DNA from 3 places in the Rhizobium yanglingense genome. Region 3 is predicted to be linked to each of the others. Evidence: predicted binding sites of a transcription regulator. Region 3 holds the regulator's gene; each other region holds the start of a gene.

Region 1 (7,689 bases), 190 kb from region 3:
AATTCTTTCCCCATTGCGGGCACTTTCACGATCTCGCGTGGTGCAAAGACATCGGCGGACGTCATCACCTGCATTCTGACGGAAAACGGCAGGCGCGGCTGGGGCGAATGCGTCCCCTACCGCCGCTATGGAGAAACGATGGAAAGCGTCGCCGCGCAGATCGAATCCGCCCGGCCGATGATCGAGCAAGGCATTTCAGGCGAAGAGCTGCTTTCGGCCTTGCCGCCCGGCGCAGCGAGGAATGCCGTCGATTGCGCGATATGGGACCTCGAAGCCAAGCTCGGCGGAAAGAGCGTTGCCGAACGCATTGGGCTTGCGTCCGCAAAGCCGCTCACGACCGCTTACACGATCTCGCTCGGCGAACCGGAGGTCATGACCGCGCAAGCGCGCGAATATTCTGCAAGGGCGCTACTCAAGGTCAAGGTTGGCACCGGCGACGATGAAAGCCGCATACGCGCCGTGCGCGAAGCCGCGCCTGACAGCACCATCATCCTCGATGCCAACGAGGGCTGGCCCGAGGAAACGCTGGAACATCACTTGCGCATCGCCGCCGAGATGAATATCGCCCTCGTCGAGCAGCCGCTGCCCGCTGGCCGGGACGAAATGCTTGCCGGCATGGTGCGCCCGGTCCTCGTCTGTGCCGACGAGAGCGTCCATCATACCGGCGATCTTGCAAGCCTGCGCGACCGCTACGACGCGATCAACATCAAGCTCGATAAGACCGGCGGCCTGACGGAGGCACTCGTCATGAAACGGGAAGCTCAGCGCCTCGGCTTCCAGATCATGCTCGGCTGCATGGTGGGCACATCGCTCGCAATGGCGCCCGCCGTACTCTTGGCGCAGGACGCGGAATTCGTCGATCTCGACGGTCCGCTGCTTCTTGCCCGCGACCGCGAACGCGGCCTGCGCTACACCGCTTCCCTTGTCTGGCCGCCCGAGACCAGCCTTTGGGGCTGAAGGTAGTAGGCGACGAAGACCAGAGACATCCCCAGCACCGCGACGAGTGCCATGACGTAGAAGCTTGCGAGGCCGAGCCAGGTATAGATGTAGCCGGAGGCGAGCGTCATCAGCCCCATGAACATGCCGTTATAGAAGAAATAGGCGCCCTGGGCCGACGATTCCTGCGTCTCCTGTACCGTTGCCACGATCCGCCTCTGCACGCCGGTATGCACGAAGGCAAAGCTGCAGGAATGGAGACACTGCAGCACGAAAAAGCCAACGAATCCCCAATGCATCGGGAACAGGATCCAGCGGCAGATGCAGACCGCGCAGCCGATACGGATGAGCGTCCAGGCGTTGAAGCGGCGGTTCAAATGCTTCGAGACGAAGAACACCATGACTTCGGAAGCGACGCCCGCACTCCAGAGAATACCGACCTCCGTTCCCGAAAAGCCGAGGTGATGCCAGTAAATCGAGGCGAAGGCGTAAAGAAGCGCGTGGCTCGACTGCTGGATCGCCACGCCCCAAAGCAGCACCAGCAGATGCGGCTGCCGCAGCGAACTGCCGGTGGCAGCCGGTATGTCGACCGGCGTGCCGCGCCGGCGCGTCGGCCCGATGCGCGGACAGTAGATCGCCATCAGCATCGTCGTGACGAAACCGAAAATCATTACCGGCAGCACCATCGAGCCACCCCAATAGCCAATCATCTCGCCGCCGATCAGGGTCGATGCGATGAAGGCGATCGAGCCCCAGACGCGCATCGATCCGTAGTCGAGTCCCCATCGGCGAACGCCGGAAATGACGATCGATTCGACGACCGGCAGATAGGGCGCAAACGTCGTCCCCTGCATGCTGAAAACGATCAGGACCGGCCAGAAACTTGTCGTCCAGCAGAGCGCGACCGCCGTCATTAGCGACAGTCCGCCGGACCACAACAACACGTCGGCGCGCTCCTTCATTCGGTCGGCGTACATGGCGATGACCGGTGCAACGAGGACGCGCGCCACCATCGGTACCGCCAGGATGATGCCGATTTCATGATCGGTGAATTCGTGGAACGCGAGCCAGACGGGAAAGAAGGGAAGAACGACACCGTTGACAGTCAGCGGAGCGCAATAGGACAGGGCGCTGAGCAGCCGGAAGCGCGGCGGCGCCCCCTCGCCTGTCGGGGCATTCTGGGCGGGAATCATCGTTGGACCTGCAGGAAACTAGACGTTGCCTAGCACATCAACCCAAGGGCGACTATGGCCAGAAATAGCCTTTCTGAAACGTTTCAAGGAAAAGCTTGTCCCCTTCGCTCACAATCCATCGTAATTAAAAGCCACTAACGTTTGGGGCCGCGCAGAGCGTCGTGGGATTTTGAGCCAAGCGTCATGCGGCCGTTACCGTTAGGTGGTTCGGTCGCGCTTCCAAAGAAGAAGGGGGTATACTTGTGTGCCCATATAAGATTCGCCGCCTCGACCGGAATGATGCGTCGTCTTTTAGGGAAATTCGCCTGGAGGCTCTCGCGAACCATCCAGAGGCATTTGGCGCGTCATGGGAAGAAGAGCAGAGCCAATCGGAGGCCCATTTCGCTGACAGGCTCGAGAACGGTCTTGTGATCGGAGGGCTCTGCGATGACGGAATGCTTGCCGGAACGATCGGTGTGTCGAAATCCAAAGGCATCAAGACGCAACATATTGGATCGATCTGGGGAATGTATGTCCGCCAAACGGTGCGGGGCACAGGGCTCTCACGCTTACTGCTGAGTGCTGCCGTCGACGAAGTTGGCACGATTTTACGCTCGCTCCGGCTCAGCGTCGTGTCGTCCAACGTTCCGGCCATCCGGCTTTACAAATCCGTAGGTATTGAAGAATGGGCCGTCGAGGTCGAAGCTCTAAAGGTGGGCGATATCTATTATGATGAAATTCTCATGCGGCTGGAACTAGTCCCGCGATAGTCGACGCCACGAGCCAGCTCGCTGCATCGCACTGGGCACCGAGCTATATCGCTTCAGTATTCACAACAGAAAATCAGGCGGCTTGCGGCTCGAGTTCGCTGTCGCGATGCTCGATCGCCAGCGGGATGGCTTGAGCGTCGGCTATCGTGCTCCAGGTGATGAGCTCGAACGTGCCGTCCTCATGCTCGGCGATCGCCGTACAGCTCTCCACCCAGTCACCGGTGTTGATATAGCGCACGCCGTCCATGTCCTCGATCACGGCGTGATGGATATGGCCGCAGATGACGCCGTCGGCGCCATGCTTGCGGGCTTCGTCGGCCACGACGCGCTGGAACTCGCCGATGAAATTGACGGCATGCTTCACCTGCAGCTTTGCCCAGGCGGAGAAAGACCAATAGGGCATGCCCATGCGGCGGCGGATCGCGGCCAGCACGACGTTAATCTTGATCGCCGTGTCATAGGCCCAGTCCCCGAGATAGGCGAGCAGGCGGGCATTGCGGACGACGACGTCGAACTCGTCTCCATGCAGGATCAGGTATTTCTTGCCGTCCGCGCCGTCATGCATCATGCGCTCGGCGACTTCGATACCGCCGAAATGCATGCCGGGGAAGTCGCGCAGGAATTCGTCGTGATTGCCCGGGATATAGACGACCCTCGTGCCCTTGCGCGCCTTGCGCAGCAGCTTCTGCACGACGTCGTTGCAGACCTGCGGCCAGTACCAGCTGCGCTTCAGTCGCCAGCCGTCGACGATGTCGCCGACGAGGAATATCGTATCGGCGTCGTGGTAGCGGAGAAAATCGAGGAGGAAGTCCGCCTTCGCCGCCTTGGAGCCGAGATGCACATCGGAAATGAACAGAGTACGGAAGTGTCGAGTATCCATATTGTCTTTCACAAGCATCTTGCCTGCGTCCTATCGTTCATCTCGCCTTCCAAAATCAGACTCGTGTTTCAGGAAGATGACAGATGCGCGAATTGGCGCATCGCAGCGCTCACGAGTTTTCCGCCCGGATGCGAATTTCTGACTGTCCCTGCCAGCCGATTGTTGTATGGAGAAGTCTTCAAAAGAAGTGAGTGCGGCAGCGGAGACGGCAATGGATCATCAGGAAAAATCCAAGACGGAGAAGAACGAGACGGGCGGAAACCTCGACGAACAGGCGCTTTTCTTCCATCGTTATCCCCGTCCCGGCAAACTTGAAATCCAGGCGATCAAGCCGCTCGGCAACCAGCGCGACCTGGCACTCGCCTATTCGCCCGGCGTCGCAGCACCTTGCCTTGCGATCCGTGACAATCCGGAGACGGCGGCCGATTATACCTCGCGCGCCAATCTCGTCGCCGTCATCTCCAACGGCACAGCGGTTCTCGGCCTCGGCAACATCGGCCCGCTTGCCTCCAAGCCCGTCATGGAAGGCAAGGCCGTTCTCTTCAAGAAATTTGCAGGCATCGACGTCTTCGACATCGAAATCGAGGCCCCCACCGTCGACCAGATGGTCTCCACCATCGCCTCGCTCGAGCCGACCTTCGGCGGCATCAATCTCGAGGACATCAAGGCGCCGGAATGCTTCGAGGTCGAGCGCCAGCTTCGCGGGAAAATGAAGATCCCGGTCTTCCATGACGACCAGCACGGCACGGCCATCATCGTCGCCGCCGCGATCCTTAACGGGCTGGAACTTGCCGGCAAGAAGATCGAGGATGTGAAGATCGTCGCCTCCGGCGCGGGTGCCGCAGCACTCGCCTGCCTCAACCTCCTGGTAACGCTCGGCGCGAAGCGCGAAAACATCTGGGTCCACGATATCGAAGGCCTCGTCTATGAAGGCCGCACCGAACTGATGGACGAATGGAAAGCTGTCTATGCACAGAAAAGTAAGATGCGTACCCTCGCCGACAATATCGGCGGCGCCGATGTTTTCCTTGGCCTTTCGGCTGCCGGTGTCCTGAAGCCCGACCTCCTGTCGCAGATGGCGGACAAGCCGCTCATCATGGCTCTGGCCAATCCGACCCCTGAAATCATGCCGGACCTCGCGCGTGCCGCCCGCCCGGACGCAATGATCTGCACCGGCCGCTCGGACTTCCCGAACCAGGTGAACAACGTCCTCTGCTTCCCCTATATCTTCCGCGGCGCGCTCGATTGCGGCGCCACCGCCATCAACGAAGAAATGAAGATGGCGGCCGTCAAGGCCATCGCGGGGCTTGCCCGCGAGGAAGTGTCGGACGTCGCGGCCCGCGCCTATTCCGGCGAGACGCCTTTCTTCGGTCCGAATTACCTCATTCCTTCGCCCTTCGATCCGCGTCTCATCCTGCGCATCGCCCCGGCTGTCGCCAAGGCCGCCGCCGAGACGGGCGTCGCGTCGCGGCCGATTGCCGATTTCGACGCCTATCTCGATCAGTTGAACCGCTTCGTTTGGCGTTCGGGCTTCGTCATGAAGCCGATCTTTACCAGCGCCAAGCTTTCTGAGAAGAAACGTGTCATCTTCGCGGAGGGAGAAGACGAGCGCGTCCTGCGCGCGGCTCAGGTTCTGCTGGAGGAAAAGACCGGCGAGCCGATTCTGATCGGCCGCCCCTCGGTCATCGAGGCTCGCCTCAAGCGGTTCGGCATCCGCATTCGCCCGAACATCGATTTCGCCGTGGTGAATCCCGAAGACGACCCGCGCTACCGCGACTATGTCGAAGACTACTTCGCCCTCGTCGGCCGCGCCGGCATCAATCCGGAAGCCGCCCGCACGATCGTGCGCACCAACAACACGGTTATCGGCGCCTTGTCGGTGAAGCGCGGCGAGGCGGATGCCCTCATCTGCGGCGTGGAAGGCCGCTTCGACCGCCACCTGAAAGACGTCGGCCAAATCATCGGCAAGCGGCCAGGTGCCTGCACCTTCGCCGGTCTCAGCCTATTGATCACCCAAAAAGGGCCGGTCTTCTTCGCCGATACCTTCGTGAACTACAATCCGACACATGAGGAAATCGCCGAGATCGCCGTTCTCGCGGCCCAGGAGGTTCGCCGCTTCGGCATTACGCCGAAGGCCGCGCTGATCTGCCACTCGAATTTCGGCTCCCGAAACTCCGAGAGCGCACGCAAGATGCGCGATGCCCTGCAGCTCGTGCGCGAACAAGCCCCCGATCTGGAGGTCGATGGTGAAATGCAAGCCGGTTCTGCACTGTCGGAAGCGCTGCGCAAGCGCGCCATGCCGGATAGTTCGCTTGCCGGCGAAGCCAACCTATTGCTCTTCCCGAACCTCGATGCCGCCAACATCTCGCTCGGCCTCGTGCGCACCATGATGGATGCGCTCCATGTCGGCCCGATTCTGCTGGGGACCGCACAGCCTGCGCATATCCTGTCGACTTCGGTCACCTCGCGCGGCGTGGTCAACATGGCCGCGCTTGCCGTCGTGGAGGCTTCTCAGCCGGCGTAAGTTGTCGCAAAATGCGAAAATGCGTTACAATTGCGTCGCCAGCTTGTTAACGGAAGCAAGTTAGAAAGCCGGGATGCGGCGAATGTCACGCCGCGCTCTGGCCTGACTTTGCTGCGGGATGATGCCGTGAAACGCCGAAACCTGACCCTTGCGATCCTGCTTGCCTTGGCCGCGCCTGCTGCCGCGCAGACGCATGCGATCTGCGACGACCTGCGCGGCCGCATCGCCGATCTGCCCCATGTCATCGGCAACGGCCCCGAAGTCCGCCAATATGCGAGCGCGATCGCCGAGCAGAATCTCGAGCTTCGTAAAGTCCGCAACGACCTGCGCGGCTACGGCTGCTCGATGGACAGCATGGTCGTGATCGGCGGCGAGAATGCGGATTATTGCAGCGAGCTGCAGCAGTCCGAGGCGCGCATGGTCGACAACATTCGATACCTGCAGGAGCGGCGCAACGAACTGCGCAATCAGGGCGGCGCCGATTATCGCGTGCGCCGAGAGCTGATGGCGGCGCTCGAAGACAACGGCTGCAACGACGAGCTCGACTATGCGCCGGATCCGCAGGCCTATGCGCCGGCACCAAGTCCCGAAGAACAGGCGATGCGGAGCGATACCTTCATTCCGCTTGGAGAAGGCGAACAGGGCGACATACAATATGGCATGCCGCGCGGCGAGCTCATGTCGCATGTCAGCACGATGTGCGTGCGCACCTGCGACGGCGGCTTCTTCCCGATCACCACGAATGCAACATCGATCGATTTCAACCGCGACGCAGCGACGTGTTCGAAAATGTGCCCCGGTATCGAGACGGAGCTTTTCTATCAAGACATCTCGAATACCGAAGCTGCAAACATGATCTCGGCCTCGACCGGTGCGCCCTACAGCGCCATGCAGAATGCCTTTGCCTACAAGAACCGCGCGCCCGGCCAAAAGTCCTCCTGTTCCTGCAATCTCTCCGCCTATTACGAGAACATGCGCAAGAATCAGGCGATCAGCGAACCGCCGAGGAAAGGCTCGATCACCAATATCAAGACGAAGCCGCCATCGGGCGCGCCATCCACGCCTGCCCCGCAGCCGCAGGTGCCGGACCGCCCTTATGACCCGGCCAACAGCAAAGTCCGCCAGGTCGGTCCGCAGTTCCTCGCCGGCGATCAGGGCGCGATCGATCTCAAGAACCCCGCAACGCCCGGACCGCAGCCGCAGCAGAACTGACGCGGCGTTACTGGCTTCCCCATCGGTCGGAGAAGACCAGTTCTTCCAGCGGCAGGCGCTGTCGCCAGCCTTTCACGGCCAGTTCCGGCTCGGTGTAAAGCTGATCGACATAACCGACGCAAAGCCAGGCGACGATCTCGATCCGCTCCGGAATGCCGAGCAGTTCCCGAATATCCGCCTCGTGGAAGACGCTGA
Region 2 (7,689 bases), on a different contig from region 3:
ATCTCGCCGGATGTCCAGGCGAACTATCTGGCATCCCCGCCGCTCGTCGTTGCCTACGCGCTCGCCGGCACTGTCCAGAAGGACCTGACCAAGGAGCCAATCGGCGAAGACCAGAACGGCAAGCCGGTCTATCTCAAGGACATCTGGCCGACCTCGAAGGAAGTTCAGGAGTTCATCCTCAAGTACGTCACCCGCGAACTTTACGAAACGAAGTATGCGGATGTCTTCAAGGGTGATGAAAACTGGCAGGCCGTCCAGGTTCCTCCGGGGCAGACCTACGCCTGGGACGACAACTCGACCTACGTCCAGAACCCGCCTTACTTCGTCGGCATGGGCAAGAAGGGCAGCGGCACCTCGGACATCAAGGGCGCTCGCGTCCTAGGCCTGTTCGGCGACAAGATCACCACCGACCACATTTCTCCGGCCGGTTCGATCAAGGCTGCGTCGCCGGCCGGTTCTTATCTGCTCGAGCACAATGTCGGGGTCGCGGACTTCAACCAGTACGGCACGCGCCGCGGTAACCATGAAGTGATGATGCGCGGCACCTTCGCCAACATCCGCATCCGCAACCACATGCTCGGCCCGAACGGCAAGGAAGGCGGCTACACGATCCACTATCCGTCGAAGGAAGAGGAATCGATCTACGACGCCGCCATGAAGTACAAGGCAGAGGGCGTTCCGCTCGTCATCTTCGCCGGTGTCGAATACGGCAACGGTTCGTCGCGCGACTGGGCGGCGAAAGGCACCAACCTGCTCGGCGTCAAGGCCGTTATCGCGCAGTCCTTCGAGCGTATCCACCGCTCGAACCTGGTCGGCATGGGTGTCATCCCCTTCGTCTTCGAAGACGGCACGACCTGGCAGAGCCTTGGCCTCAAGGGTGACGAGACCGTTACCATCGAGGACCTGGAAAACATCAAGCCGCGCGAGAAGAAGATCGCCAAGATCACCTACAGCGACGGCACGGTGAAGGAGGTTCCCCTCCTGTCGCGCGTCGATACGCTCGACGAAGTGATCTACCTCAACAACGGCGGCATTCTGCAGACGGTTCTGCGCGATCTCGCTGCCTGATTGTTAAGAAAGATGCCAGATAATGGCCGCCGGAGAGCAATCTCCGGCGGTTTTTCTTTGCGGGTTTCCATCTCACGCCGATGTGTTCTAGCAGCGATGCCGACGGGTGGCGTCTCACCCCTTCGTGACTTCCCGTTTGCAGCCGGAAGGATTATCTCTACGGGCGTAAGTCAGGGCCTGCGGTTTTCGGTCTGCTGCGCGTCTCTGGAAAAAGAGGTTGGAATGTCGCCGCGTTTTTTGATTTCGCTGGTCGCCGGTATGGTGCTTACAGCGCCGCTTCATGCCGAAGATGGCAAACTGAAAGGCGTCGTTGAACTCTTCACCTCGCAGGGATGCTCGTCCTGTCCTCCCGCCGATGCCGCCTTCCGGAAGCTGGTTGGCCAGGGCGATGTCATCGCACTCGCCTATCATGTGGACTACTGGAATTATCTTGGGTGGACGGACACGCTCAGTTCGAAGGAAAACACTGAGCGCCAGTATGGTTATGCGCGGATGATGGGCCGCAGCAACGTCTACACACCGCAGGTCGTGGTGAACGGCCGCGATCACCTGACTGGCTCGGACCTGTCCGCCATCTATGGCAAGATCGATGCATTTTCGACGGAAGGCAAAGGCTTGACCGTGCCCGTGGACGCGCAGCTGCGCGGCGACGAGCTCGAGATCAAGATCGGCGCCGGCGAGGGTAAGGCCAATGTCGTGCTCGTCTATTTCGACAAGGAAAAGACGATCGACGTCGAAAAGGGCGAAAACAGCGGCAAGAAGATTTCCTATCTCAACAGCGTCAGCGATATCGAAACAGTCGGCATGTGGGATGGCAAGGCGGCAAGCTTGACGCTGCCCGCAAGCGTTCTGCAGAAGCCAGGACTGGAGGGGTGCGCCATCCTGCTTCAGGCGACGACAACGGACGGCGATCCGGCTGCGATCGTCGGCGCAACAATCGTCATGGCAGGCAAGAATATCTGATCGGGTTACCGCTTCGAGGCGGATGGAATGAGGCGGCCCGGCTGATCGTATTCGGGGCTGGGGTTAAGGTCGATACGCTCAGCCGGGCCCTTTGGCGCGCTGGCGCCAAATCGGTGAGCGAACTTCCTCCGGAAATGAGGCGCTGTTTTGACTGAAATGCGGCGCTTGGGAGATTGCATAGCATATGTTTAATGTGATGGTAGCTGCACTTGCAATTTGATGTGGCTCGGGCAAACTGTCGTTCTCCTGTCATAAGTGGAGGCTTGGGAGACTGATGACAGATCAGCCGGATTTGCGGCATGGCGACGCCCGTTCCGCCAGTAGTAGTTCCTCGGTCGTCGTCGATTTAAAAGAGTACAAGCAAAGCAAGGACCCGCCGCCGGTGACCTTTCATCGTCGCGAGCTGGATGCGATTTTGTGGATCTACGGAAGGATGGTTGGCGAAGGCGAGTGGAAAGATTACGCAATCGACCACCTGAAGGAGAAGGCGGTCTTCGCCGTGTTCAAACGTTCAGGGGAGATGCCGCTTTTCCGCATCGAGAAAGATCCGAGGCTCGCCGCCAAGCAGGGCGCTTATTGCGTGATCAATGCAAACGGCATGATCCTCAAGCGCGGCCATGAGCTGCAGCAGGTGTTGAAGATCTTCAACAAGGTTCTCAAACTCGTCGAGACGTGACGGCGTCAGCCCTCAAACAGCGTGCCGGGATAGACCGATGGATGAGGATCGCTGTCTTTGCCATCGCCGAGCGGCCGTTGCATGATCATCGTGTCGAGCCAGCGGCCGTGTTTGTAGCCGGTACCCTTCAGCAGGCCGGTCTCTTCGAAACCCAATGCGCGATGAAGCGCGATCGAGGCCGGATGGGCGCCGCCGATGATGGCTACCATCTGGCGGAAGCCGAGTTCCGTGCAGCGTGAAATCAGCGCTGTTAGCAGTGCCCGGCCAATGCCAAGGCCGCGCGCTGCAGGCGCGAGATAGATTGAATCCTCCACAGTCCAGCGATAGGCAGGCCGGGTGCGGAAGGCGGAAGCATAAGCATAGCCGAGCAGGGCTCCATTCTCATCAACCGCCGCGATATAGGGATATCCAAGACTGGTATTTGCGCAGAAGCGAGAGGCCATTTCGGATTGCGAAGGCGGGATGATCTCGTAGCTCGCGACGCCGTTGAGGACTGATTCGCGATAGATTTCCGAGATTGCGGGAAGGTCGGAAGGAGTGGCGTCACGAAGAAAGAAAGGCATTGGATCGGCCGGTCGTTGATGAATGCCCTTAAAAAACACTCCATCGCTCGACGTGCAATAAAAAAGGCGGCCGGAGCCGCCTTTTCGGTGATGCTGTTCACTTACCTGCGGTTGCCGAGGAACTGCAACAGGAACATGAAGAGGTTGATGAAGTCGAGATAGAGCGTCAGCGCGCCTATGATCGCCTTTCGGCCGGCGACGGCAACGTCATCGGCTTCGAAGTACATTTCCTTGATTCGCTGCGTATCGTAGGCAGTAAGGCCTGCGAAGATCAGGACGCCGATCACTGAGATCGCGAACTGCATCGCGGAGGAGGCCAGGAAAATGTTGACGAGCGAAGCGATGATCAAGCCGAAGAGGCCCATGATCAGGAACGAGCCCATCGCCGACAGGTCACGCTTTGTCGAGTAGCCGTAGAGCGACAGTGCGCCGAAGGAGGCTGCCGTGATGAAGAACGTCTGAACGACGCTCTCGCCCGTGTAGATCAGCAGCAGCGACGAGAGCGACAATCCGACCAGCGCGGCATAGACCCAGAAGGTCGTCTGCGCTGCGGAAACGCTCATGCGGCCGATCCGGAAGCTTAAGAAAAACACCAGAGCCAGCGGAGCGAAGATCACCACCCACTTCAGCGGGCTCACATAGATCGCCTGGCCGAAGGCGGTCAATTGACCATCGGCAAAAGCGAGCTGGAATGACAGAAATGCCGCTACACCCGTGATCGCCAGACCCAGCGCCATCAGGTTGTAGACCTTGAGCATATAGGAGCGCAGGCCCTGATCGATCATCTCGCCAGTTTGTGCGCGGCTTTGGTAGTTACGAAGGTCAGCCATAGTTTCCTCTTAAAAGCTCCGATGGGTATACGGTGTCGGGCTATACGACCCGGGCGCCGCTGCGGAGCTCCAGCATGCCTACCGGTAATATGAGCCTTTCGCCTTTTGCAAACAAGGCCCTTGCAACCCGCGATCGGGTTAAATCGCCGTAAGGTGAAGGGATTTTATCAGCCGCAGATTCATAGTTCGCGCAAAACGGGTGCTGCCTTCTGGCCAAGAATGCGCCAGGTGCCGATGAGCCCGATGCCGACTGTCAGGACCAGCGCGGTGACCAGCGTGAGGCCGGCGACATCCGGCAGGAAGGTCGAAGGCATCCGCATGATGCGGCTGACGATGAACCAGGCCGCAGCGCCGCCGGCGATCAATGCAAAGACCGCTGTTGCAACCCCCAGGATCAGATATTCGTAGCTGAAGGCGCGGATGAGCATTGCCCGCGTCGCGCCAAGCGTCTTCAGGACGACGGCGTCGTGTGTCCGGGCCCGGTTGCCGGCGGCAAGCGCGCCGGCAAGCACCAGAACGGAGGAGATGAGCGCAACGGAGGCCGCGGCGCGGATCGCGGTTGCGAGCTGCGCGACCAGCGTGTTGACAATATCGATTGCGTCCTTGACGCGCACGCTGGTGATCGTCGGGTATGTATTGGTCACGGATTTCAGGATAGCCGCTTCCATGGCCGGGCTCGCCGAGGGATCGGTCAGCGTTGCAAGCCAAGCATGCGGAGCGCCGCGGAAGGTGTTCGGCGAGAAGACCATGACGAAATTGATCGATAGCGATTCCCACTCGACTTTCCGCAGGTTTGCGATCCTGGCCGTCAGGTTACGGCCGAGCACATTTACGGTGACGGTATCGCCGATTTTGAGACCAAGTTCCTTGGCTTCTTCCGAGGAGAAGGAGACAAGCGGTTCGCCGCTGTAGTCCTGCGGCCACCAGCTTCCCTCTGTCAGCGAGGCGTTTTCCGGTACCGTCTGGGAATAGGTGATGCCGCGGTCGCCGCGCAGCACCCATTGGCCGCCGGGCGGCACCTGGATCTTGGTCACGTCCTTGCCGTTCAGCGCCAGAATGCGGCCCCTCAGCATCGGCACTTCCACGAGCTTGCCTTCCGGCGCCTGCCGGCTGATCAGGTTTCGGAAGTTTTCGACCTCGGCGCTCTGAATGTCGACGAAGAAGAAATTCGGTGCGCCGTTTGCCATTCGGCCGGTCAATTGCCGGCGCAGGTTGCCGTCGATGAGCGTCAAGGTGACCAATAGCGCGAGGCCGAGGCCGAGCGAGAGGACGACGGATGGCGTCAGTGCGCCAGGGCGATGGATGTTGCCGATTGCAAGCCTGAGCGCTGGTGAATTGACACGCGGGCTGCGCTTGGCGAGCCAGGCGATCAGTGCTGCAACGGCGCGCAAGATGACGAAGGCAAAGACAATCGCGCCGACGAAGATGACGGCGATGTATCGGTCATAGGCGGTAACGATCGCAAGGCCGGCGAGCGCAGCCATGAAGAGCGCGGCCAGCAAAATGTAAGGCAACGAGGGCAGGCGGCGTGCCTCGAAACCCTGTTCGCGAAAGAGCGCGGTTGCAGGCACTTCCCGGGCATGGCCGAGCGGCATGATAGCGAAGGCGAGCGTCGTCAGGATGCCGAAGAGTGCAGCTAGCAGCAGCGCGTCCGGATAGAGCGTCGGTTCGGTGGAAACCGGCAGGAATTGTGCCAGGAATTGCGCGGCAAGCATCGGCGACAAGGCGCCGATGACGAGGCCGAACAGGATGCCGGCGAACGCGATGATCGCAATCTGGAAGAGATAAACGAGGACGACGACGCCAGCAGGGGCCCCCAGGCATTTGAACGTCGCGATCGTCGTGCGCTTCGCATCCAGAAAGGCCCGCACGGCGTTGGCGACGCCGACACCGCCGACGATGAGTGCGGTAAGGCCGACGAGCGTCAGGAATTGCGAGAAGCGGGTAATATTTTCGGTCAGAGACGGGGCCGCGCGGTCGCTGGTTCGGATCGACCAGCCCGCCGATGGGAACTCCCTGGTGGCGCGGTCGCGAACGCTCCCGCGCTCGGAGGGGGCATCGAGCCTAATCTTGTAGACATGCTCGACGAGGCTGCCGGTCTGGATGAGTTCGGAAGCAACCAGGGCCTGGCGGCTGACCACCAGCCGTGGCGCAAATCCGAAACCTTCTGAAAGCGCGTCCGGTTCGGTCTTCACCGTGCCGGTGATGCTGAGGGTGGCATTGCCGAGCAGTATCTCGTCGCCGACTGCAAGACCGAGCCGCTCCAGCAGGAGGGGCGCTGCAACGGCGCCATAGGTTCCGTTCTGATCGGAAAGCAGAGCCGAAAGGGGGTAATCCGGTTCGGCCGTGAATTTGCCATAGAGCGGATAGGTATCATCCACCGACTTGACCTCAACGAGCGCTTGATCCGACCCGTCTGGCTTTCGTGCCATGGAACGAAGACCGGTTGAGATGGAAACCTGGCCGAGGCCGTGCAGGAAATTCATCTCCGGCTGGGTTGCTTCACGGTTGTTCAGCTCGAAGCGGACGTCACCGGCGAGCAGTTCCTGGCCCTGGGAGGCGATCGAGTCGGTGATCGACTGCGAGATGGAATTGACGGCGCAGATCGCACCGGTGCCGAGTGCGATACAGGCAAGGAAGATGTAAAAGCCCCTGAAACCGCCGCGCAGTTCGCGAAGGGCAAGGCGGAAGGCAAGCGCGGTGCGTGGGGCGACAAGCTTCATGCGATGGCCGCTTCGGAATGACGCGCCGCGCTATCGCCTTCGATCTTGCCGGAACGGACTTTGATCTGCCGCGAGCAGCGATTGGCAAGCGAGACGTCATGCGTGACGAGCAGCAGTGTCATGCCGCGTTCGGCCTGCTTGGAAAAGAGCAGATCGGCGATCTGGCGGCCGGTATCGGTGTCGAGATTACCGGTCGGTTCGTCGGCGATCAGGAGGGCTGGCGAGGGCGCAAGAGCGCGCGCGATGGCGACACGCTGCTGTTCGCCGCCCGAAAGCTGGCCCGGGTAGTGGCTCAGCCGCTCGCCGAGCCCGACCGATTTCAACTCGCGATGGGCGATGTCGAAGGGGTTCGGCACGTTTGCGAGTTCAAGCGGGACCGCGACGTTTTCAAGTGCCGTCATATTGGCGATCAGATGAAACGACTGGAAGACGATGCCGATATTGCGGCCACGGAAATCGGCGACCTGATCTTCGCTGAGGGCGTGCAACGGCGTGTCGTTTATATTGATCTCGCCGCTATCGAGCCTCTCAAGGCCGGCGAGGACCATCAGCAGCGTGGACTTTCCCGAGCCGGACGGACCGACGATGCCGACCGACTCGCCGGCGGCGACCGAAAGGTCGATACCCTTCAAGACATGAACGGAGGCTGCCGCGTTGCCCAGCGTCAAATCTGCCTGCTTGAGCTCGATGATGGTTTTTGCCAATAGAAAATCGCCCTATATGAATTGCAAAGACCTTGCCAATCTAGGGAAAGCAGCATGAGATTTAAAGTTGCCGCGCTTCACATCGCTGTCATTACCGCTTCGTTGATTTTCGGCACGAGTGCCAATGCTGCGACGATCAACCTTGTCGGCTTCGGCGACAGC
Region 3 (7,689 bases):
ACAAGCCGCCATGGTCGGCTTCTTCGTGCCAATACGCTGGATCAGGCGAGCATCGAGGTCACGTCACCCGCGGCGGCCATCCCGCCGCGGAGCAACTGATCGTGACGAAACCGCGCCGCTTTCGCGCCACTTGCAGCATCCTTTGAACAATCAGGCAGTTTCCGCGTTCATTTGAAGGGCAAAGGAGCTCTTGATGTCATACGGATCGCTGAGTGCTTTTGGTGACACCTGGTGCCGGTACAGCCCGGACACCGAGACCCTCGAGGCCGCTCATGACCTGGTGGACCAGTACCTCGTGTTCGCCGAGGAAGCCCAAGTGGGAAATGACATCATCGACGAGATCGAGCTGCCCGTCCCGAAGCCTGTCCTGATCAAGTCTTTTGGCCTCGTCATCGCTGCCGAGCACCGTCCGCAGATAAGAACTCTGCTGATCAAGGCCGCTATGACGCTTGCCCAGTACCGCGACGACGTCGGACCACGGATCCGGTTAAAGCCTACGACACCGCACGGCAGGCCGCGGGCGGCCCGATCGCGCGAATTCGAGCGCCGTCTCGAAAAGAAGCTTGTGGCGGTCGCTGCAGAACGGATCAACCTCGGCGCCTTCTATCGCCGCGCCTTTATCGAGGCCATGCATTGACGCCAGGTGCGGTCGCACCTTGCCTTGGCCGCGAGGTTCAGATCGCCGCCTGCATCAGGTAGAGGGATCGTTCCGGAGGAAGCTGTGCAACCATTCTCATCATGATCTTGGGATCGACACGGGGAACGGATCGCAGTTGGCCGTCCCGGTAGATGATCGTCAAGACGCGCGTCTCTTCGTCATAATCGAGTTCAGCAATCGTTTTCGTATACACCAGGAACCGCATGCCGTTTACACCTCGCTGGTCAATGGAACATCACCAAGGTGATGGTGCCGACCATGACCCACCCGGAAACGATAATCAGGGACATTCTCAACAACGCCGTCTTGATTGTCATGGAATACTCCAAAATCGCTTCAACCAAACTAGCTGTACTTTGGGACGAGTGGGCCCTATCTGGCCCGAACCCTCATCCCGGCTGGATTATATGTTTGACGCCCCTAGGCGAGTATGGGAGCCGAAGGCGGACTCGGAATCACCTCCAGCGCGACTAAGCACACCCTAATATAGGCAGTCGCGTGAAATCGACGTGACACACGTATTGAGAGAACATCGGCATCGCGCGTCTCAATCTGTGCGCACAGCGATGGGGATAGATAGGAACCTGATCCAGATCAGAAGTCGCCGAGTGCATAGCCGGCGCCACGCACCGTCCGGATCACCTTATCGGCCTTGCCGAAACTGATGCCCTTCCGGAGACGCCCGATGTGTACGTCGACAGCGCGCTCATCGACACTGGCATCGTTACCCCACAGCGATGCCCTCAGTTCCGATCGGGAGTGGACGCGGCCAGGGGACTTCATCAGAAACTCGAGCAGCCTGAACTCGGTGGGGCCGAGCTTGACTTCCTTCTTCTGCCTGTGAACCCGGCGGGCGTTTTTGTCGAGCGTCAGATCCCCGACCTTCAGCGTGCTCTCCAGCAGCGCTGGATTGAGCCGCCGCAGGAGGTTCCGCAAGCGGATGAGGAGTTCCACGGGGGAGACTGCCTTTATGAGGCAGTCGTCGGCTCCGGCGGAGAGGACGGCCAACCGGTCCTGCTCGAGGGCCGAGTTCAAAAGCACCACAATCGGAAGGCGGGCGGTCGCTCCAGTTGTCCGGAACTGACGGCATGTCGAGATTGCCAGCGAGCCAGGAGCCGGCGCACCGAATATCACCGCATCAGGCAGCCGCAACGCCACGAGCTCGACCAGCGAGGCATGCGGGTGAAGACAGTTCACCGAATATCCTTCTGTCTCCAGAGCATGCTTCAGTGTCGTGAGCAGATCTTCGTCCTGCTCGACAACAAGTATGCGCACCGACATCTTCTCCGGCCTTCCTGCTATGCTTCCATCGAATATCCTGCGCCGCGGACGGTGCGGATGACGTCCTGCATGTTGGAAAAATTCAGCGCCTTGCGCAGGCGACCGACATGAACGTCCACGGTGCGCTCGTCGACATAAATGTCGTGGCCCCAGACACCGTCCAGAAGCTGCGAACGCGAGAAGACGCGGCCGGGCGACGACATCAGGAATTCCAGTAGACGGAATTCGGTCGGGCCGAGACGGACTTCGCGGCTCTTGCGGTGAACACGATGCGTTTCGCGGTCGAGTTCGATATCGCCGCATTTCAGCACCGTGGAGAGTACCTCGGGCTTGGCGCGTCGCAGCATCGCCTTGACGCGGGCAACGAGCTCGGGCGTGGAGAACGGCTTGACCACGTAGTCGTCGGCGCCGGTGGAAAGGCCGCGCACACGCTCGCTTTCCTCGCCGCGCGCCGTCAGCATGATGATCGGCAGACGCTCCGTTTCCGGGCGCATGCGCAGGCGGCGGCAAAGCTCTATGCCCGACACGCCCGGCAGCATCCAATCGAGGATCAGAATATCGGGCGTGCGCTCCTGAAGCCTGATTTCGGCCTCGTCGCCGCGCAGGATGGTGTCGACCTCGAAACCTTCGGCCTCAAGGTTATAGCGAAGAAGCACGCTCAGTGCTTCTTCGTCTTCAACGACTGCAACTCTGGGGATCATTCGGTTCTGTCTCCTGAGGGCCGGTTCGGATTTGTCATTCCGTGACCGCGCCGACGGTGTTGGCAGCGTCGTCCTTCGGACGTTCGCCTTCCGGCTGTGCGCCGGTCGCCATGTAATAGATCGTTTCGGCAATGTTGGTAGCGTGATCGCCGATGCGCTCGATGTTCTTCGCGCAGAAGAGAAGATGCGTGCAGCTGGTGATGTTGCGCGGATCTTCCATCATGTAGGTCAACAGCTCGCGGAACAGCGAGGTGTACATTGCGTCGATTTCCTCGTCGCGCTCGCGGATTGACTTCGCTTTGTCGGCCGCGCGGGTCGTATAGACATCGAGCACTTCCTTGAGCTGGACCAGCGCCAGTTCGGAAAGATGCTCAAGACCGCGTGCAAGCTTGCGCGGAACGCCGGTGCTCTGCACGGCGATGACCCGCTTGGCGGTGTTCTTGCCGAGATCGCCGACGCGTTCGAGATCGGCCGCGATGCGGATCGAGCCCATGATCTCGCGAAGGTCGGAGGCCATCGGCTGGCGGCGGGCGATGGTTACGACCGCCTTGTCGCCGATCTCGCGCTCCGCGTGATCGAGGATCACGTCGTCCGAGATGACCTTCTGGGCCAGAGCGGTATCGCCGTTGACAAGCGCGCGGACGGCGTCCGACACCATCTGCTCGGCAAGCCCGCCCATTTCCGAGATGCGGCGGGACAAGAACTTCAGATCGTCGTCATAGGCAGAAAAGATATGGGTCGATGCCATTGGGATTGTCCTTGAATAGCCTGAACGCCGCAGATCAGCCGAAGCGGCCCATGATGTAATCCTGGGTGCGCGGGTCGTCCGGATTGGTGAACATCTTGTCGGTGTCGTTCTCCTCGACGAGATTGCCGAGGTGGAACATGGCGGTGCGCTGCGAAACGCGCGCCGCCTGCTGCATCGAATGCGTCACGATGACGATGGTGAAGTTTTCGCGCAGCTCATGAATCAGCTCCTCGACCTTGGCGGTCGCGATCGGATCGAGCGCCGAGCACGGTTCGTCCATCAGGATGACTTCCGGGCTGACGGCGACCGCGCGTGCGATGCACAAGCGCTGCTGCTGGCCGCCCGACAGACCGGTGCCGGATTCCTGCAGGCGATCCTTGACTTCGTTCCAAAGGCCCGCGCGCTGCAGCGAATACTCGACAATCTGGTCCATATCGGCCTTCGACTTCGCCAGACCATGGATACGCGGTCCGTAGCAAACATTCTCGTAGATCGACTTCGGGAACGGGTTCGGCTTCTGGAAAACCATGCCGACACGGGCGCGGAGTTCTACGACATCGATGTCCGGATCGTAGATGTCCTCACCATCGAGGGTAATCTTGCCGGTCACGCGGCAGTTGTCGATCGTATCGTTCATGCGGTTCAGGCTGCGCAGGAACGTGGACTTGCCGCAGCCGGAAGGACCGATGAGCGCGGTAACAGTGTTTTCGCGGATGTTCAGCTTCACGTCGAAAAGCGCACGCTTGTCGCCATAATAAACCGAGACGTCCTGGCCGATCATCTTGTACGGGATCGTATTCATCTTCTGGTCCAGAGCCTTCTCAACTGCTGCTTCGGTCAACATGTTCATGATAATGTACTCCGTTTACCAGCGACGCTCAAAGCGCCGGCGCAAGAGGATAGCCCCGAGGTTCATGACGATCAGGAACAGGAGCAGGACGATGATGGCGCCAGATGTACGTTCGACGAAAGCGCGTTCGGCTTCGTTGGCCCACATGTAGACCTGCACCGGAAGCGCCGTCGACGGATCAAGCGGTGTGGCCGGTGCGCTGGCCACGAAAGCGACCATGCCGATCAGAAGAAGCGGTGCGGTTTCCCCGAGGGCGTGCGCCAGGCCGATGATCGTGCCGGTCAGGATGCCGGGCATCGCCAACGGCAGGACGTGGTGGAACACCATCTGCATCTTCGAGGCGCCGAGGCCAAGCGCCGCCGCGCGGATCGACGGCGGGACAGCGCGCAGCGCCGCACGGGTGGCGATGATGATCGTCGGCAACGTCATAAGCGTCAGCACCAAGCCGCCGACCAGCGAAGCCGAACGCGGCAGGCCGGCAAAGTTGATGAAAACGGAAAGGCCGAGGAGACCATAAACGATCGAAGGAACAGCCGCGAGGTTGTTGATGTTCACTTCAATCAGGTCCGTGACCTTGTTCTTCATCGCGAATTCCTCGAGGTAGATCGAGGCGGCAACGCCGATCGGCAGCGACAAAACGAGAACGATCAACATCAGGTAAAGCGAGCCGACAAGGGCGACGCCGAGGCCGGCGGCTTCCGGACGGCTGGAATTTCCGTTGACGAAAAGGCCGGTATTGAACTCCTTGAAGAGTGCGCCGTTCGCCTTCAGTTCGTTCATCCAGCCGATCTGCTTGTCGTTCACCTTGCGGTTCTTCTCATCGACGGCAAGGTCGATCTGGCCTTTGTTGGCGCTATCGACATTAGCGTCGGCCAGAACGGTGACATTGACAGTTTTGCCGATGACCGACGGGTCAGCGACGACCATATCACGCAACTGGATCGGAGCACTCTTGGAGAGCATGGCCGATGCTTCGCGGACATCCGGACGGCTCGAGGCGTTGATGTTCAATTGCTTAACAATTGCATCACGCAGCAACGCGCCGTAATTGGCCGCAATCAGCACCGACGGATCGGTGGCTCGCTCGTTGTCCGGGTCGATGGCCTTCTCGGAAAACTCGACCGGAAGCGCGATCACCGTCTGCTGGAAAGCAGTGTAGCCGTTACGGATAACCGTCGACAGCAGGAACGCCAGGAAAATCAGGCCAAAGGAGATGGCGGCAACGCCATAGGCCCTGAACCGACGCTCCGCGGCATAGCGGCGCTTGATGCCGATATCGCGGCGCTCAGGCGCCTTGGATACAGCGCCTGCAATGGGGGAAACAATATTCGTCATTCGTACTGCTCCCGGTATTTGCGCACGATGTAGAGCGCGTAGATATTAAGGCAAAGCGTAATGCAGAAGAGCGTGATGCCGAGCGCGAAGGCGACCAGCGTCTGCGGCGAAGTGAATTCAAGGTCGCCTGTTAGCTGGTTGACGATCTTGACGGTCACCGTGGTCATCGGCTCGAAGGGATTGATCTGAATGCGCGCGGCGACACCGGCTGCGAGCACGACGATCATCGTTTCACCGATCGCACGCGATGCCGTCATTAGGAGCGCACCGACAATGCCTGGAAGAGCTGCCGGGAGCACGACCTTCTTGATGGTTTCCGAACGCGTGGCACCGAGCCCAAGCGAACCATCACGCAGCGCGCGCGGCACGGCGGTGATGATGTCGTCCGACAGCGAGGAAACGTAGGGGATCAGCATAATGCCCATGACGATGCCGGCTGTCAGAACGCTCTGCGCCTGAATGAAATTGGCATAACTGCCGGTCAGGAGGCCGTTCACTTGCGCAGACAGATCGCGCAGGAACGGGCCGACAGTAACGAGGGCGAAGAAGCCATAAACAATGGTGGGGATACCAGCCAGAACTTCAAGAAGAGGTTTGGCGAGCGAACGGACCTTCGGGGCGGCATACTCAGCCATATAGATCGCGGCAAAAAGGCCGACCGGAACTGCAACCAGCATGGCGACAAATCCGATATAAAGCGTGCCGAGCAGCAGCGGGATAAGACCGAACTGGCCGAAGGACGAGCTGCCCGCGCCGGCAAAGCGCGGATCCCAGACCGTGCCGAAGAAGAAATCGGCTGCAGGGACCGTTGTGAAGAAGCGGATGGCTTCGGACAACATCGAAAGGACGATGCCGACCGTGGTCAGGATCGCAATGGACGATGCCACGAGAAGGCCCCAGAGCATCACACGTTCGACCCGGTTGCGAGCCCGAAAGCGCGGCGCGATGCCACGAACCGCGTAAAACGCACCGCCAATGGCGATCACGAGGACGACCGCGGTCATGATCATGCGGTTGCCGGCGGCTTTGGCATTCAGCGCCTTTGCTGCTTCGATCATGAAAGGCTGCGGCTCACCGGCGAGCGGAACACCCTTCTCGCTGAGCTTTGCCTGAATGGCTGCAGCATCGGAGCCGACTGCGCTCGTTTCTTCCAACGTGAGCAGATTCATGCCGCGAGCGATGGTCGCCACCATGCCGTAGCTTAGATCCTGTTCTGCAGCAGGCTTTGCCTTCACGTCGTCCGGAAAAGAGCCGCGGACAGCGGATTCGATGATCCCCGGGCTCGATGCGAGCCAGATGCAGAGAACGACAAGGGCGGGGAGAGTCGACCAGATGGCGGCATAGGCGCCGTAGTAACCCGGCCGCGAATGCAGCGCGGACGGCTTGCCGCCGGCAAGCGCCATGGCACGGCTGCGTGCGACCATATAGGCCAGCGCGCCAAGCACCACGAGACACAAGAGTATGATGGATGTGCTCATTCGTTACGTCCCCAGGCTCACGACCCCAAAAACACGAGCAGGAACGTCCTGCACGGCTTCCCAGTCACGGAAACTCAAAACCCTGCGCCAATAGGCAAGGGTAGAATAAGTCAGACAAAAATGCCGGCGCGGGCCTCTGGCACCGCGCCGGCACGATCATTACATGGTCTTTTCAGCTTCGACGTTCTTGCGGATCTCTTCGCGCTCAGCATCCGGAGCAGCAACGAGGCCGTATTCGACGAGCGGGCCGTCAGGGCCGATCATCGGGTCGGACACGAAGAAGTTGACGTATTCCTTCAGGCCCGGAACGGCGCCGAGATGTGCCTTCTTGACGTAGAAGAACAGCGGGCGCGAAACCGGATAGGTGCCGTCGGAGATCGTTTCAGTCGACGGAACGATACCGTTGACGGTTGCGACCTTCAGCTTGTCGGCATTGTTTTCATAGAAGGAAAGGCCGAATACGCCGACGCCCGTCTTGTTGGCAGCGATACGTGCCAGCGTTTCCGGATAGTCGCCGTCGATGTCGACAGCCAGGCCGTCCTTGCGGACTGCGACGCAGGCCTTGGTCTGGGCAGCCTTCTCAGTGATTTCCTTAGAGATGACCTCAAGGGCACCGGAATCTTTGCAGCCAGCAGCGA

Evidence for each region. Region 3 encodes PhoB, which activates phosphate uptake and scavenging genes when phosphate is short. Its sites were predicted from a motif close to TGTCATNNANCTGTCAT; they were not measured.
Region 1: the regulator PhoB is predicted to act here: its motif matches at 3,824-3,840, upstream of ACW4PC_RS06735 (UDP-2,3-diacylglucosamine diphosphatase).
Region 2: the regulator PhoB is predicted to act here: its motif matches at 2,268-2,284, upstream of ACW4PC_RS12945 (DUF2794 domain-containing protein).

Annotation. Positions count from the first base shown of each region.
Region 1 covers NZ_CDSAWY010000004.1:365,508-373,196, forward strand. Annotated here, with positions in the region: gene dgcA (N-acetyl-D-Glu racemase DgcA) at 1-957, shown strand, start outside; gene ACW4PC_RS06725 (MFS transporter) at 909-2,129, opposite strand; gene ACW4PC_RS06730 (N-acetyltransferase family protein) at 2,372-2,878, shown strand; gene ACW4PC_RS06735 (UDP-2,3-diacylglucosamine diphosphatase) at 2,952-3,758, opposite strand; gene ACW4PC_RS06740 (NADP-dependent malic enzyme) at 3,970-6,282, shown strand; gene ACW4PC_RS06745 (DUF2865 domain-containing protein) at 6,409-7,494, shown strand; gene bluB (5,6-dimethylbenzimidazole synthase) at 7,502-7,689, opposite strand, start outside.
Region 2 covers NZ_CDSAWY010000005.1:670,051-677,739, reverse strand. Annotated here, with positions in the region: gene acnA (aconitate hydratase AcnA) at 1-1,068, shown strand, start outside; gene ACW4PC_RS12950 (DUF1223 domain-containing protein) at 1,291-2,031, shown strand; gene ACW4PC_RS12945 (DUF2794 domain-containing protein) at 2,306-2,707, shown strand; gene ACW4PC_RS12940 (N-acetyltransferase family protein) at 2,713-3,270, opposite strand; gene ACW4PC_RS12935 (Bax inhibitor-1/YccA family protein) at 3,372-4,100, opposite strand; gene ACW4PC_RS12930 (ABC transporter permease) at 4,280-6,823, opposite strand; gene ACW4PC_RS12925 (ABC transporter ATP-binding protein) at 6,820-7,527, opposite strand; partial or broken gene ACW4PC_RS12920 (arylesterase) at 7,582-7,689, shown strand, end outside.
Region 3 covers NZ_CDSAWY010000004.1:553,033-560,721, forward strand. Annotated here, with positions in the region: partial or broken gene ACW4PC_RS07725 (YbhB/YbcL family Raf kinase inhibitor-like protein) at 1-99, shown strand, start outside; gene ACW4PC_RS07730 (hypothetical protein) at 194-637, shown strand; gene ACW4PC_RS07735 (hypothetical protein) at 675-863, opposite strand; gene ACW4PC_RS07740 (winged helix-turn-helix domain-containing protein) at 1,253-1,933, opposite strand; gene phoB (phosphate regulon transcriptional regulator PhoB) at 1,957-2,640, opposite strand; gene phoU (phosphate signaling complex protein PhoU) at 2,675-3,388, opposite strand; gene pstB (phosphate ABC transporter ATP-binding protein PstB) at 3,423-4,238, opposite strand; gene pstA (phosphate ABC transporter permease PstA) at 4,254-5,573, opposite strand; gene pstC (phosphate ABC transporter permease subunit PstC) at 5,570-7,051, opposite strand; gene ACW4PC_RS07770 (substrate-binding domain-containing protein) at 7,211-7,689, opposite strand, start outside.